Regions from separate parts of the Psychrobacillus sp. FSL H8-0483 genome, predicted to be linked through region 3. Evidence: a T-box and tRNA genes for the amino acid it is inferred to sense, from the RefSeq annotation. Region 3 holds a T-box; the other regions hold tRNA genes.
The links. A T-box is a leader RNA that pairs with one kind of tRNA and senses whether it is charged. The one in region 3 lies ahead of argS (arginine--tRNA ligase), so its partner is inferred to be a tRNA-Arg.
Positions count from the first base shown of each region.

Region 1 (5,696 bases), 1.8 Mb from region 3:
TGAAGAATCGAGGATGGAGGTACTCATTAAAGGTCCGAGGGATAACTTTATTGAAGATATCTCTGTGAATATCGCATTAATACGTAAGAGATTGCCTACGAATTCGTTGTGCGTAGAAAAACTTATACTAGGAAAGCGTTCCAAAACTGTAGTAGCCATTCTATATTTTAGCGATATCGCCAATAAAGATATATTAAATGAGATTAAAGAACAGTTGAATAAAGTTGACACAGATATTGTTTTTAGTGGTGAGTTTTTAATGGAAGAAGTGAATAAAAATTCTAAAATTTTTCCAAGGACTGATTATACAGGGAGACCAGATTTCGCTGTTCAATCACTCGTACGAGGAAGGTTTATCATATTAGTTGATGGAGTTTCTTACGCTGTTATTACCCCTGTGAATTTATTTTTACTTTTAAAGTCAGGTGAGGATACAGAATATCCTGTAGCGTTTAGTTCATTGGAAAGGACACTACGTATTTCAGGTATTCTAATCGGCGTACTTCTTCCTTCATTTTGGCTTGCATTGACTACTTTTCATCAAAATCAACTGCCTTTTCAATTACTTACTACTGTAGTTCAATCAAATACAGGTTTACCTCTTCCATCCGCGATTGAAATGCTCTTAATGCTCCTAATGTTTGAACTTTTTCGTGAAGCAGGCTTACGTCTTCCGAGCGTAATTGGTGGGACGATAAGTGTTGTAGGAGGACTCATTATCGGAGATGCTGCAATACGAGCAGGTTTAACTAGTCCTGCAATGATTGTTATAATTGCGATTTCTACCATATCGACATTTACACTAGTTAACCAATCTCTTGTGTCAGCTGTAAGTATTACGCGTATTATATTTATTTTAATCACTGCAATTTTAGGGTTATTCGGATTTTTTATGGCGCTGTATTTCCTGTTGCTATATTTAGCGAATATCCGAATATTTGGGGTTCCTTATATGAATATTGCCACTGATTTAAGTTGGACAACTATTAAAAAATCGTTATTCAGATTGTCTCCGGAGAAGTATAAGAAGCGTCCGAATGTTTTAGATCCACAAGATAAGACTCGGACAAAAGAGGCTGAGAAATGAAAAGGATAAAAATGATTATCCTCTTTATATTAATGACATTTATATCAGGCTGTTGGGATGTGACGGAACCTGAAAGAATGCTCTATATTTATGGAGTAGGTGTGGATTATAAAGATAATAAATATGAGGTATATGCTCAAATTGTTAATTTTGCAAATATAGCTAAGTCAGAACAACCAAATCTTGAATTAAATCAGATAGAGGTGGGTCATGGCTCAGGAAAAACTATTGATGATGCAATTTTTAGCTTGTATCGATCGATGGATTTAAAGCTTTTTTGGGGGCATTTTAGTTATCTTATTTTTTCGGAAGAAGTATTAAAGAATGGGAATGCAAATCCGGTAATTAATGGGTTTATCCGATATAGAGAAACGAGATATCAAACATGGGTCTATACAACGACAGATCCAATAAAAGATGTATTGCTCCTTACACCGATATTCAACAAAGCGATGACGCTGTCTAAGATTTCAGATCCTGAAAACTCTTACAAGCAAGATTCATTAGTAGAGCCTATTGATTTACGAGAGCTAATTATTATGTTAAACGAGCCAAATTACGAAGTGAAAATCCCGTTAATTACTATTAAAGAAAATTGGGAGACGGAAAAAGAATTAGATAAGGCTGCTTCTATATTAGGGGTAGGTGTGATTTCCCCGACCGATTTTAAGGGTTTTATTCAAGGAGATAAAATAAGAGGATTGCAATGGATGACGGAGGAAACAGTTAGATCGGAATTAACGTTCAAAATAGATCCTCATGAAGAAAGTTATATGACTGTAATTTTAGATGATCTTGATGTTAAAGTAAAACCGATAGTTACGAGAGATAATGTCAATTTTGATATCGATATAAGAGTGAATGTTTTAGTTAGCGAGTTTCAGGGAAAAATAACACCCGAAGAAATACGGAAAGGTGTTATCAAACAAGTGAAGAAAGAGATTGAAGACACGTATAAAGAAGGATTAAAAAACGAGATTGATATTTACCGTTTATCAGAGTATGTGTATCGACAAAAAGTGGAAACGTGGAAGGAACAACAAACAGATGGAAAGGTAAGATTGAGCGAAGATTCTATAAATGATCTTAATGTAGTGGTAGGTAAGATTTATTCAGGTAGAAAATCATTTGAGGAAACAATTGAATAAAAAATGATAATATCCCTTGACAAATTACTGACAAAAAAACAAAATAGATATTTTCTTTGGTAAGACAGGTGCGTTGTCTCAGTAGCTCAGCTGGATAGAGCAACGCCCTTCTAAGGCGTCGGTCGGGAGTTCGAATCTCTCCTGGAACGTAAGTGAAACTTGCGATGAAAAAACATCTTCTAATATTAGATTAAGAGGTGTTTTTTTCCCGTTGCCACTTGGATGTGGCGAACTTAGGATATGTTCCTATAAGCTCGTTGCGGTGTCTTGGCAGCCCGTTTTTCCGCAGAAGTCTTGCGGATTTTCGTCACAAATTATATTCTTCTAAAAACAACAGTGAATTTAATTTTAAAATTGATATGTTGTTTTAGAATAGTACAAAACTAAACTGGTATTAAGTTAAGGTAAAACAATTGTAAATAAATTTTTCCTGAAGGGTTGAAATTTGTTAAATTTCCTTTATAATAGGTAAGTAGGCAAATTTGGTCATACATAAGTCTCAGTAGCTCAGCTGGATAGAGCAACGCCCTTCTAAGGCGTCGGTCGGGAGTTCGAATCTCTCCTGGGACGTAAATAAAATAAGTAAAGAAAAGGCTGTAAATGTTGTTAATCAACGTTTACGGCCTTTTTTCTGTTTTCTTTTAAAGTATGTACATTATACCCTTTGGATAAATAGATAAATGGATTTTTATACATCTTGAGTTAGGTTTTTTCATAAATTAAATACAGATCCAATTCTTGGAGGAATTTAAATGTATTTTGTGAAAAAAAGCATCGTCATTGTTATCGGTAGCATCCTTATATCTTTAGGGATAAATCTTTTTTTAGTTCCTTATAAGGTGTTGGATGGGGGAATTATTGGAATTGGATTAATTTTAAATTATTTATGGGGACTTAAAGCTGGGCTTACAATTATAGTTTTAAGCATCCCTATATTTATAATTGCTTGGGTATCTTATAGAGATTATTTCTACAATAGTTTACATGGCATGATAATATCTTCTCTTTTTATAGACTTCCTAAAAACAAATGACTCGCTATTTTTGATTAATCCTGTGTATAGCTCGATTCTAGGAGGGGTCTTAGTGGGAAGTGGCATAGGCTTAATGCTTCGGTTTCGGACGAGTACAGGAGGTACGGATCTGATTGCGCAGTTCCTATGTGATAAGACTGGTATAAATGTGGGGATACTCATTTTTTTCATTGATTCATTTGTTATTTTGCTTGGAGGTATTTTATTATCGACCGATACATTGTTTCTATCTGTTATTACTATCATGTTTGTTGCTCTTACTACAAGTTTATTTACTAGAAATGTAGTTCAAGCTTGAACGATTTATAATTGATGTAATTCCAATCGTTCTATTGATTTCGGTTTTTTCATATACTTTCCTCAAATAAAAAATAATTTTTGAATATTTAAAATATTCAACTTAAAATGATGATACTACTTTAGAAATAAAAGGAGAGTAATTGACTTTGAAAACCATCTATATCAATGGCAATATTTATACGATGAATCCTAACGAACCTATGGCACAATCTATTGTTACAAGTAATGAAAGAATCGTTGAGATAGGCAATAACGAAGATATGCTTCTTCAATGGGGGAGAAATGGAACAACAATTATTGACTTAGAAGGGAGAACCGTCCTTCCAGGTTTAATAGATAGTCACCTCCACATTTCGAGTGTAGGCATTAATTCGCAAGAGTTAGATCTTACTGGTGTAAAGTCAAGAGATAAACTATTGGCTGCAGTTAGAGGGAAGGCTGCATCCATACATCCTGATGAATGGATATTAGGTCGTGGATGGGATGAAAATATTTTTCCGGATAAACGAATTCCAACTATAGAAGAACTTGATTATGTCGCTCCTTTTTCTCCTCTTTTCTTGCCAAGAATATGCGGACATGCATTTTTGGTCAATAGCAGAGCGCTAGCACAATGCGGATATCACTCCAATATGGCAATTCCATATGGTGGTACTGTCGTCTTAGAACCTACTACAAAAAAACCTACCGGTCTGTTATTGGAGACTGCTTCAAATATTGTTACAAAACATATCCCTAAAAAGAATTACAATCAGTTAAAAAGTGCAGTAAAAACGGCACTCGATGACGCTGTTCGCCTCGGCTTAACGGGTATTCACACAAATGATCCGAATTATTTAGATGGTGCAAATCAAACTTATAAACTATTCGATGAGCTAGTAAACCAAGAAGGAATTGGTCCGAGAAGTAACCTTTTAATAGACTATACCTATTTGGACGAACTGAAAAGCTCTGGAATGTTTGCTGGCTATGGAAATAACAAGGTAATGATTGGAGCAATTAAGTTTTATGCGGATGGTGCTTTAGGGGGGCGTACAGCTCTTCTTTCAAAGACATACGAAGACGACCCAGGAAATTTCGGAAATGCCATGTATAACAATGAGGAAATATATCGAATGATTCAAGTGGTAAGAGAATATAAAATGCCAGTTGCAATTCATACCATTGGAGATCAAGCTTTAACAAATGTGTTAGATGCATTAGATCAATTTGAACCTGTTAGACATCGTGATAGGCTCATCCATGTTTCTGTTTTGAATGAAGAATTGATTAGTAGACTTAAGAATCCTCATCGTATTGCTGACATTCAACCCAAATTTGTTCCAAGTGATTATCCTTGGATTGTTGATAGATTAGGTGAAGATAGATCAAATTATTCTTATCCGTTTAAAAAACTTCTTCAAGCTGGTGTATGGTGTGCAGGAGGTTCTGATGCCCCGATTGAGCCACTAAATCCACTGCTTGGTATTCATGCTGCTGTAACACGAAAGAAACATGGGGATATTCACAACGGTTTCAATGAGCAAGAAAGATTATCGATGTACGAGGCTGTTCAATTATTTACGTTAGGAGGTGCCTACGCAACAAACGAGGAGATGGACAAAGGAACACTCGAAATTGGTAAACTTTGCGATATGACTGTCCTGTCACGTAATCCATTTTCCATGGACAGTGCTGACGAGCTTTTGACAACCGATGTGGAGATGACAGTTATCGGGGGAGAAGTGAAGTACCGAAAATAATGGTAGGGAGAATTGTTCGTAAAAACTAAAGGGGGGCAAGAAAATGGATGCAATACTTGAAACGATTGTCGGGTGGTTATGGGGATTACCACTCATTGTTACTGTTTTATTTGTTGGTGTATATTTCACAATAGGCAGTAAGTTATTCCAGTTCGGCTATTTACCTCATATTTATAAACAGACTTTCGGAAAAGTATTTTCCAAACGAGACAAATCCGAGGACTCGAAAGGACTATTAACACCATTTCAAGCTGTAAGTACGGCGATTGGTGGCAGTGTCGGAGTAGGGAATATAGGAGGTGTCGCTACAGCGATTGCAATTGGTGGGCCTGGAGCAGTTTTTTGGATGTGGATCACTGCTCTTCTAGGAATGATAACAAAAACCG
Region 1 is NZ_CP152052.1:2,802,576-2,808,271, reverse strand. It holds gene MHB48_RS13450 (spore germination protein) at 1-1,087, shown strand, start outside; gene MHB48_RS13445 (Ger(x)C family spore germination protein) at 1,084-2,235, shown strand; tRNA gene MHB48_RS13440 (tRNA-Arg) at 2,311-2,384, shown strand; tRNA gene MHB48_RS13435 (tRNA-Arg) at 2,732-2,805, shown strand; gene MHB48_RS13430 (YitT family protein) at 2,988-3,566, shown strand; gene MHB48_RS13425 (amidohydrolase) at 3,751-5,310, shown strand; gene MHB48_RS13420 (sodium:alanine symporter family protein) at 5,354-5,696, shown strand, end outside.
Region 1: it encodes a tRNA-Arg, which carries the amino acid that the T-box ahead of argS (arginine--tRNA ligase) is inferred to sense. The anticodon was not compared.

Region 2 (5,696 bases), 1.5 Mb from region 3:
CAATTGAACGTAAAAAGGGATATGTGGCATATTTAAAGGAAGCAGAAAAAATTTCTGATTTCCTAAGTATCGCAGGAGCACATCGTGCGTTGCTGAAATTTGAAGATGTCCGTATAATTCGAGATATGCGTAATAGTGTAAATCGTTTAGTCAATTGTGAAACAGCTAATCTAAATAAAACGATTAGTGCTGCTATTCGACAAGTAGACAATATACGATTTATCGAAAATACGGTTGGATTAGACCAATTACCAGAAAAATTAAGAGAAATTGCTCGCTTGCGGGTGGAATATCAAGATGTAACATTAAAAGAACTAGGTGAAATGGTTTCCACTGGGAACGTTAGTAAATCTGGTATAAATCATCGTTTACGAAAGATAGACGAAATTGCAGACGCACTTCGTAGAGGCGAGACAATTTAGTGAAATGGAGCGTAGGACAATGACAGAAAAACAAGTGGAAGTGAAATTACCATCAGGATTACAGGCGAGACAAGCTGCGTTATTTGTACAAGAGGCTAATCGTTATATTGCAGATGTATATTTGGAAAAAGACAATAAAAAAGTGAACGCAAAAAGTATTATGGGTATTATGAGCTTGGCTATTAGCAAAGGGATTACTGTAAACCTAAGTGCAGATGGGTCAGATGAAGAAGAAGCAGTAGTAGCACTAGCAAAATTTATTTCAAATGAAGAATAATAAAGGGCGGCCTTACTAGTCAGTATAGACGAAAAGGCGGTCTTTTTTTTCGTAGTTAGTTAAAAAGTATGGACTATTGAATTTAGCGTACATAGAATTTGAAAAAACGTCCGTCACTTCCTTTGGTTTCTTCATCTTAGAAATGAAATGGTCTCGGTTGAGCATCATTTGGTCTCGGATACAAGGCAAATGGTTGCGGAACCGCATTAATTGGTCTCGTTTATATAGGAATGGTCTCGCTAAGCCATTTAATTCCATTTGTTGAATCGATTTCATCATTCCAATTTACATGAAAAAACACGAACAATACTAAAGGAATATATATTTTATACGGATAAAGTATAGTTGATTTCCGCTATAGGCGGACGCTTTCCGTGGGGTGAGCGATAACCCATCACCGACGCTCACGCTCGTTTGTGATGGCTTATCTGTCTCACTCATCCCGCAGGAGTCGCCGCCTGCCGCTTCCATCAACGAAGTGGTAAATATTTAAGGCATTTTCCGCAAAAATACCCAAGGAAAGGTAAATTTCCTTGGGTACAATTATTATTATGATTTTTTCATTTCGCTACGGTCAATAATATGATCGATTAAACCATATTCTTTTGCACGTTCAGCAGTCATAAAGTTATCGCGATCTGTGTCTCTTGAAACGACTTCAATCGGTTGACCAGTACGATCAGCCATAATATTATTTAATTTATCACGTAAGAATAAAATACGTTTAGCAGCAATTTCGATTTCTGTTGCTTGCCCTTGTGCTCCACCAAGTGGTTGGTGAATCATTACTTCTGCGTTTGGAAGTGCGTAGCGTTTTCCTTTTGTACCTGCAGTAAGTAAGAATGCTCCCATAGAAGCAGCCATACCGATACAAATTGTTTGCACATCTGGTTTGATGAATTGCATCGTATCGTAAATTGCCATACCTGCTGTAATGCTTCCACCTGGACTATTGATATAGATTGAAATATCTTTTTCTGGATCTTCAGCTTCTAAAAATAGTAGTTGGGCAACGATGGAGTTTGAAACGTTGTCATCAATTCCACTTCCAAGCATGATAATACGGTCTTTTAATAATCGTGAGTAAATGTCATATGCACGTTCCCCACGATTTGTTTGTTCAATAACAGTAGGAATTAAATTCATCCTGATTTGCCTCCTTCAAAGGTGGTTTATTAATTTTATTTCTGAGAAATACTACCTCAGTTGTAACTTTATCATACACATTATGGTCAAGGAAGGTCAAATATTAAGCATTGAAATGTTCGCTTGAATTATTTGCTAATGATTTGTATAATAGATAAGTCGCTTGCCCTCGTAGTTTAATGGATATGACACAAGATTCCGGTTCTTGGGATAGGGGTTCGATTCCCTTCGAGGGCGTATTTAGATTAAATAGGATATTTTCTTTCAAGCACTCCAAACATGGATCCTTCGATGTTCGGAGTGCTTTTTTGTATAATGTATGTTGATATTTTTACTATTTATTACTTGTATTCGTTCAAGTGAATCGATTGCTTCGATAGACAGATGGTTAGGATCACCAGGACACATATTCCTCACCTCATAAATTATTTAATTATCCGGTCTATTCATCCTTACCACAGAATTTTAATATTAAACAAAATGAATGTTTAATTAATTATTGATCAATGGAAAGTACCGTGTAGTGTATGCGAAAAAAGCAATAGCTGCGACTAACTTTCTATGCCAGAATGTCCATTTTTTACAATACAACTTGTATTAAATACCTTATAATAAAATGAAACAGAGCAGAGAGAGAACGATCAAAAATAGAATGGATAGAAGGGGAGAATGAAATGGATTTTCAGCAATCATTTGAGACGATTAATTTTTTTGCAGTTATAGCAGCAGGATTATCCGCTTTCGTTATTGGAGGTCTATGGTATTCAGTTTTATTTGCAAAGGCTTGGATGAAGGAAAACGGTTTTGATGAAGAAAAATTAAAGAATGCTAATATGGCGAAGATCTTTGGAGGTTCATTTATATTTTCCTTAATCATTTCCTTTGTGCTTGCTCTATTCTTAGGGCCAGAAAGAAACGCGATGATGGGTGCAACAGCAGGCTTCATGGCCGGGCTCTTTTGGGTCGCAACAACGATGGGAATAACATATTTGTTTGAAAGAAAATCATTGAAATTGTTTTTGATTAATGCTGGATATCATGTAGTTACTTTTATGATAATGGGATTAATTTTAGGATTGTGGAAATAATAGTATTTCAAATGTAAAACACGTAGAGAGATGGCTGTATTCATATTCCTATGTGTTTTTTTGTTTATCTTGTTTAACCCATTAGAAAACATCTAATGTTGGAATTTAGGAAAGCTCAACTTGTTTATTAATCGTATTCATATGAAACCGATTAATAACTTTTTCGTATACCTTAGTAGGTTTTACATTTTACAATTAAAGGAACATGCATACTATACTTAATCAGGGGTGAATAAGATGAAAAAGTTATTAGGGCCGATTGTTATAATCGTGGTTATTATTGCAATTTTTGCTGTTATATTAATACCGAGCTATAACGGTTTTGTAGATGGGGAAGAAAATGTGAATAATGCATATGCACAAGTAGAAAACCAATTACAGCGCAGATTGGACTTGATTCCGAACTTAGTTAACACCGTAAAAGGATTTGCATCCCATGAAGAAGAAGTGCTGGGCAATATAGCAGATGCTCGTTCTAGACTAGCGGGAGCAAGTACACCGGAAGAACAAGCAGTAGCAAATGATGAATTAACTGGTGCTTTAAGTCGATTATTAGTGGTTGTAGAGAACTATCCAGATTTAAAGGCGGATGCAAGCTTCCGACAATTAATGGATGAGCTAGCAGGTACTGAAAATAGATTAACGGTCGCTAGACAAGATTATAATAACATTGTTTCTGATTACAATAAAAAAGTAAAACGATTACCAGGCAGTATTGTTGCATCCATTTTCGGGTTTGATGAAAAAGAATATTTTAAAGCAGATGCAGCTGCAAAAGAAGCTCCAAAAGTTGATTTTGAAGGAGATGGAGAGTAATGATGAAGGTTGCGCGAATGCTTATAGTTGCGCTACTTTTATTTCTTTCTCTTCCATTAATGACTGTTGCTGTATCTGATATACCAATGCCTATTCCAGGTGAGTCTTATGTACAAGATTATGAAGGGTATTTATCACAGTCAACTAAAAAACAAATAGAGGAGCTAGGTCTCCAGTTAGATAATGCTACGGGAGCAGAAATTGTCGTAATGATTATTAACTCCTTGAATGGGCAAGATGTGAATCAATTTAGTGTAGATGTCATTCGAGAATTTGGTATTGGGGACGCGGAAAAGAATAATGGTGTTCTTTTTGTTATTGAAACGGATCCTACAAAAGAAGGGAATCGTGATATAGCAATTACAGTTGGATACGGTTTAGAAGGTGCATTGCCTGATGGAAAAATTGGTCGAATTCTTGATGACTATACGCGTCCGTATTTGGACCAAGGATCTTTCGATGATGCGGTTCTTTCCACATACCAGGTGTTATACAATGAAGTTGCCACAGAATATGGCTGGGACGGAGAGTTAGTGGAACCGAATGAGCCTGCTTCATCGGATGAAGGTTTTTCGTTTACTACTATCATTGTGATTATCGTTGTGATTTACCTTATTTATACGGTAATGTCTGGCGGAGGTGGCGGTAGTGGTTCTGGTAGAGGAAGACGCTCTAGTACAAGAATGTTTGGACCAGGTAGTTTCGGAGGTGGCTTTGGCGGCTTCGGAGGCGGAGGCGGAAAAGGTTCTGGAGGTGGTTTCGGAGGCTTCGGTGGCGGTAGCTCCGGAGGCGGCGGAGCAGGACGCAAATGGTAAATCAAAAATGGAAAACGCCCTTAATAGGGCTCAGACTATCGACAAGGTCGAATACCTGACAATAATTGTTTAAAAAGGTTTTCCTAAGCTTACCGCTCGCTTTCCCGCAGGAGTTGAGCGGTCGCTTCTCCAAACCAAAATACTATCCCACAATCACTTGATTTTTTTGAATATTAATTTTCAGCAAATTCATCTAGCGTCAGCTTGATCATTTCATAAATCATAACATTCGGTTCTATAGTCGTATCGCCAAGAATTCCTAAATCAGAACCAGGAGCGAACATCACCACTCCATCCTTGTATACTGTAATAGTATATAATGTAGTTCCTTTATCTATCTCATTTGTTAAATAAATTTGATAATTATCCATTTGAGGAAGAGCTCCTGCCCTCTCTCCGCTTTCTTGCTCTGTTGCCTCTTTGATTGGTAGATAGTCAAAAGTTTTCAAAATGTAATTTATTTGATTTTTATTGGATGTGCAACCATTGCTATTTTTCTGTGTATTATCATTTTCGTAAATCTTACCAGTGTAGCAAAGCGTGTCGAACGAAACGGTTTCTCGAATAGTTGGTGTTTTTACACCTTCAACAAATACGCTGAAATTCTCTATTTTCTCGCTTAGTTCAATGCCTTCAGGATCTCTTATTCCATTATATCTCCCTATTTTTCCGGGCTCTGATTTAGAAAAGATAAATTCTTCTCTAAATGTATGAAAAATTTTCTGTCCCTGGCTATTCGTTAAGGAAACCTCTATTACTGGGCGATAAATATTCGGATGATCTTTCTCCTGTTTAATGTCCACGTTCTCTAAATGCATCTCTATATCTGTATCCTCTAGGTAATAGTGATATTTGAACACCAAAACTGAATTAATCGCTTTTGTCAGCATGTTCTCAGTAAAGTATTCACCAAAAGTGGTTTGATAATAATTCATATAGTCTTTGTATTCCTTTGATTCTAGAAGTTGATCATACTCCTCTTGGTTCTTCGCTTCCGTTCTGCTTTGAAGGTTCATCCAATCGTTTATTAAGCCCAAAAATTCCATATCTGGCCCATTGTATTCTCTCTCTAATACTGCTCTTATCACCTCTTCATTAGAAAGTGGCTCAGCTGTTTGCTCTGTCTCAGAGG
Region 2 is NZ_CP152052.1:3,170,875-3,176,570, reverse strand. It holds gene whiA (DNA-binding protein WhiA) at 1-422, shown strand, start outside; gene MHB48_RS15350 (HPr family phosphocarrier protein) at 442-699, shown strand; gene clpP (ATP-dependent Clp endopeptidase proteolytic subunit ClpP) at 1,249-1,845, opposite strand; tRNA gene MHB48_RS15340 (tRNA-Arg) at 2,011-2,082, shown strand; gene MHB48_RS15335 (DUF1761 domain-containing protein) at 2,520-2,933, shown strand; gene MHB48_RS15330 (LemA family protein) at 3,171-3,749, shown strand; gene MHB48_RS15325 (TPM domain-containing protein) at 3,749-4,564, shown strand; gene MHB48_RS15320 (hypothetical protein) at 4,738-5,696, opposite strand, start outside.
Region 2: it encodes a tRNA-Arg, which carries the amino acid that the T-box ahead of argS (arginine--tRNA ligase) is inferred to sense. The anticodon was not compared.

Region 3 (5,696 bases):
TGAAATGACTCCCCGTTCTTCCAAGCCCTATACCACATCTTTTAGCCAACCTCTTTAACTGTCTACTACTAAGTGGAGCGTCCGTTGCCAACACAATGATAATGGAACCGTCTGCTGGCTTTGGAAAAGTAGGAACCTCTCTCTGTTTCACAACTTTATAGAGAATACTTTGAAAATCTTCTTTTCTCCCAAAATTACTAAGAACTAAACAACCTATTGTATAGGTAGCACCACTCTCTTCCTCTTGGACAATGCGTGAAGAAGATCCTATACCACCCTTGTATCCAAAACAAATCATCCCTTTGCCTGCTCCTATTGCACCTTCCGGAGATATGTCTGATGAAGCTTTTTCAATGCACTTTATTGCATCATTTGGCTGAACTGGAAGTTTGCGAATCGAGTTTAATCTACTATCATTGCATTCTCCTAATACTAAATTAATCGTTCCTGTAGTATCTCCTATCTCAGGATTGCCCTCAAGCATATATTCTAATGTGCCCTGGGTAACTGCTGGAATTGCAAATGTATTTGTCAGCATAATTGGTGATTCAATCAAACCTAGTTCATCCACTTGAACAAGTCCAGTAGTTTTACCAAATCCATTTAATACATAACTTGCCCCTACTACTTTTTGCTGAAATAGATTATCCCCATGTGGCAATATAGAAGTAACCCCGGTGCAAGCATACTCCCCTTCACCTAGAGGATGATCGAGCGTAACATGACCTACTTTTACACCTTCAACATCTGTTATACAATTCTTTTTTCCGACAGGAAGACGACCGATTATGATTCCTCTTTGTCTAATTTTTTTGGGATCAGATTGCTTCAATATACTACCCCCACTTTAGAAACTTCTTTCCATCTATTAATATACGCTTGCTCGTTAAATTCCGGTTCATTTGCATATAAACGAATAACATCTTTGATTTCTTCTGCTAAATACATTTCATTTCGATTGTTTGCAAGGCTTTCATATCCTGAGCCTCGTTGTAAATAATCGGAGCTAGCCACTGTATACCATATATCATCTTCTAGTAATCTTTTATTCACATAAACAGCATGTACTTTTTTCCCATCGTGCTCGATTTTTGCTCCAGAAACATGTAATCGACCTACAAACCTCCCTCTAAACCCTGGTCCACGTCCATCCGCTAAGCAAATTTGTGCATCAAGTGATTGTTCCAAAGCTTGTTTAATATATTTCCCTTGGATTTCAAAAGAAGTTGGATTTAAAGGAGAAGGACAGACTTCGATTAGTTTTTTATTCGATAGTTCATTAAAAATACCCAAATTGCAAATACCGCTATTAATTAGACCAATGTCGCAGTTGAGCATATCTTTCAATCCATCTGCGATTAAATTGGTTAATGGATTTTCTTCTATCACGTCATGCCATAACGATTGCGCAAGTGGATAAAGCGGCTGACCCAATACTTCAATTGCTTTTTCTTTATTCATTTTTAATAAAGATAGAATTTGTTCATCTTTTTCCACATCTATGGAGGAAATTGTTGTAGAATGGAGCAGCTTCACTTCTCCCTCATTGATTTCAAGTTCGAGTATTCCTAAATGCTCTCCGTAATTTCCTGCACTATTCATAATCGTATTATTTATCACTTTTGCTTCGTTAAATAGTTTATGGTCATGTGCAGAAATAATGATATCAATTTCTGGGATATCTATAGCAAGAGGTTCATCCGCAAATGTTCCAACATGACTCAAAAGGAGACAAATATCGTATTTCCCTTCATTTCGTTTAATTTCTTCTATAATGGCTTCTTTATAATCAGTCATATAAATTCCAAGTCCATCATTAAATTCTCCCATATGAGGAGAGGATCCAGTAATTAGGATTCGGAGCCCATTTTTATTTAGAATAGCGCTTTTGAAAACACCATTAATCTCTGTTTTATTTTTTTTATATAAGTTATTGCTAATGAAAGGAAAAGGACTATTACTCGCCATATGCTCAAGTGTTTCAATACCATTAAACATTTCATTGTTTCCTATAGTAAGCGCATCGTAACTAATAGCTGCTAATAATTCAATCGCAGCTAATCCTCTAGTACCTTGTAGCTCGATGCTTTTGAAATCGGCAAAATCTCCACCGTCTAGAATAATTGTATCCTCATCTTTATGTTCCTTGATCAGCGTGGCAACTTTTGCGAAGTTTTCAAAATTACTATGTACGTCATTTGTATGTAGAATCTTTAATCTCATCATTACCTCCGAAAATTCTTCTATTTACCGCTCTCATTATATCATGTTCTGATAATTCTATTAAATAGAGAAACATTACTTCAACAATCTTAAATTGAAAAATATTGCTTTCTTTGATAGTAAACAGAAGCAAATAACAACAGGATTCGAAGAGCACTTCATTATCGTTACAGAAGGTAAGAAACCTACCCTTGAAGGTGCTTACTACGACGCTAAATCAAAGAAGTGGAAATTCAAGAATATTAAATAAGTAACCAAAAATACTTCGATTAAGCAAATGCTTAGTCGAAGTATTTTAATTATTCTCGTAAAAAGAAATGAACAATTGAGAATTTTTGTTATAATTACTTAGCGTGTATTTAATTTTTTTGGGGGGATTATGAGAATGGAGAACAACAAAATTTCAATGATGGATGCTTTTTTGATAGAAACCCTACGAAGCAATGGCGTTTCAAATGATGAAATTCTTACAAAACTAGAACAAAATGATCTTCGAACGTGGGAAAATGAATATCCTAATAATAGATTCAGTGCACTTATCACATTGTTTGAAGAAGACCAAACTAAATTTAAGTCCATTTTATTGGACGGTTACTCAGTGAAGTTCATTACGATGAACGGGCTTAAAAACTTATTGAAATTGAAGTACGATAAAATTGCTGACCGCGATTATCAGCTTCACGAAAACGGGATAGATTGTTTAGATATCGATGAGCAGCAGCTTTTATCACTAAATCAACTACTTTCAATGAATTGGGTTATTCAAGGACAGCCACTAGAAAACAACAAGCCTACTTCAAAATTAGTTAATATTGTAGCTGCGGTTACAATTTAAGCACTACCTGAAAATGTTCAAAACATTTTCATTTATTTTTTATTAAAGAAATTGACATTAACTTTTCTATTTGGTAAATTCAAATACAATATCTAAGATAAAGAGAGTAACAACATCGGATCATCAAGCGAGCTAGGGATGGTGTAAGCCTAGTTAAGAAGAGTTGTGAACCGCACTTTAGAGATGCTTTTTATAATAAAGCCGGAGACTCACCGTTATGGAGAAAGTGGCCTAAAATAGGCAAATTGAGTGGTACCGCGGAAGTTCAAGCTTTCGTCTCATTTTTATAATGAGACGAGGGCTTTTTTATTTTTAGGGAGGAATATAAATGAAGCAGACAGTTGTAGAAATTCTTCAAAATTTCACTACGGAATTAATCGAGGAGCAAATGATTGAGGCGCCTGCATATGCACATTTAGGAGACTATGCACTCCCCTGCTTTTCATTTGCAAAAAAGCAAAGAAAATCACCTAATTTAATAGCGCAAGAACTCGCTACTAGTATCCAGGACGAAAACATTGAAAAAGTAGAAGCAGTTGGAGGTTATGTGAATATTTTTATGAAACGAACAAAATTTACAACATCTGTATTGACTACCATTCATAAGGAAGGAAATCAATATGGTTCTTCGAATATAGGGGGCGGTGGTGTTGTTACAATTGATATGTCCTCACCAAACATTGCCAAGCCCTTTTCTATGGGGCATTTAAGATCTACTGTTATTGGAAATTCCATTGCTTTATTACACGAAAAAAATGGATATCAACCGATTAAAATTAATCATCTAGGTGACTGGGGTACACAATTTGGGAAATTGCTAGTAGCTTATCGATTATGGGGGGATGAAAAGAAAGTCCAAGCAGCTCCTATTCAATCATTACTATCTCTTTACATTCGTTTTCATGAGGAAGCTGAAATTGATGACACGCTAAATGACAAAGGAAGAGCAGCATTTAAGTCGTTGGAAGACGGTGATTCCGAAGCTTTGAAGATATGGGAAGGCTTTCGAACAGAATCGTTAAAAGAATTTCAAAAAATATATAACCTACTTGGCGTAGCTTTTGATTCTTTTCAAGGCGAGGCTTATTATAATGACAAAATGGATCCAATTGTAGAAAAGTTACAACAAAAAAATCTCCTAATTGATTCGGATGGTGCACTTGTCGTAGACGTTGGTGAAAATATGCCACCTTGTCTAATTAAAAAATCAGATGGCGCGACCTTATATGCAACTAGAGATATCACAGCTGCTATTCATCGCAAAAAGAATTATCATTTCGTAAAGTCTTTGTATATTGTCGGAAATGAACAAAGTTTACACTTTGCACAGTTAAAAATTGTATTAAATAAAATGGGCTATGACTGGTCGAAGACAATGCATCATATTCCCTTTGGATTGATATTGAAAGATGGTAAAAAATTATCCACTCGGAAAGGAAAAATTATTTTATTAGAAGAAGTGTTAAACGAGGCAATTCGACTAGCAGAAACAACGATAGAAGAAAAAAATCCTTTATTAGTTAATAAAAAAGAAGTGGCTAAAGAAGTAGGTGTAGGAGCAATCATCTTTAGTGATTTAAAACAACACCGGAAGCATGACATCGAATTTGACTTGAAAAAAATGCTCCAAACTGAGGGAGAAACAGGACCTTATATCCAATATACTTACGCAAGAGCATGTTCTATTTTAAGAAAAGTGCATAAAGTTGACATGTTTGAAGTTACAGACGTGAATAATTATGAGTGGGAAGTCATTAAATCACTACAACAATTTCCAAACATTATTAAACGTGCGACTGATGAGTTTGATCCATCTTTAGTAGCAAAATATGCGATTGATTTAGCACAATCATTCAACTCTTTTTACGGAAATGTCCAAGTAGTGAGTGATTCAAGCCAGTTATCTTATCGCATTACACTTGTCCAGTCTGTCGTTATTGTATTAGAAGAAGCATTACGTTTGCTTGGAATTAAAGCACCAAGTGAAATGTAATTACATTATAGAGAAGCACTTTTACTATTAGGTTCTTATCGATGTAATACCTGATTACACGGGGGAAAAACGTTACTAGTTATTATCAGGAAACTCAAATTACTTGCTAAATGTATAACGTCTGTTGATTAACCAATTTTCACCATTAAAATTTCACGAAATGCGCAAGAATCCCATTTTGCACTTGTACGTTCTTGGTTCACTTTGGACGAAATGATTACTACATCATTACCGAGGGCTAAGTGTAGCAGGAAGTGACCGCGTCACTTCCTGCTACACTATTTTCGATAATCCTGTTGTGGATATTTAAAGGAGCACAGTCTAAGTACGCGACATCGTGTCGCGACGACTGTGTGACCTGCCTCGTGCAGGTCTCCGTTATGTACCTACAATGCTCAAAAGAATGGATTTGGAAAAGGAAAGAATAGCAACCTTTCTACTCATAGTGGAAGTGCCCGAAGATGCAATTTCAGGCACTCTATCACTTTCTATCATGCGTTCCTTGCTTATTTTCTAGGTAATGGTCTAGAACTCGTTCAGTTCCAAGCAATCCAAAAGCACCTTTACATAGTATGCCTATTGTGTTATCACCATTTTAATAAGCAATTCACTGGGTACTTTTTGGTTAATCAACACTTGTGTAAA
Region 3 is NZ_CP152052.1:513,181-518,876, reverse strand. It holds gene MHB48_RS02520 (P1 family peptidase) at 1-832, opposite strand, end outside; gene MHB48_RS02515 (5'-nucleotidase C-terminal domain-containing protein) at 829-2,226, opposite strand; gene MHB48_RS02510 (hypothetical protein) at 2,609-3,058, shown strand; T-box leader at 3,144-3,342, shown strand; gene argS (arginine--tRNA ligase) at 3,387-5,051, shown strand.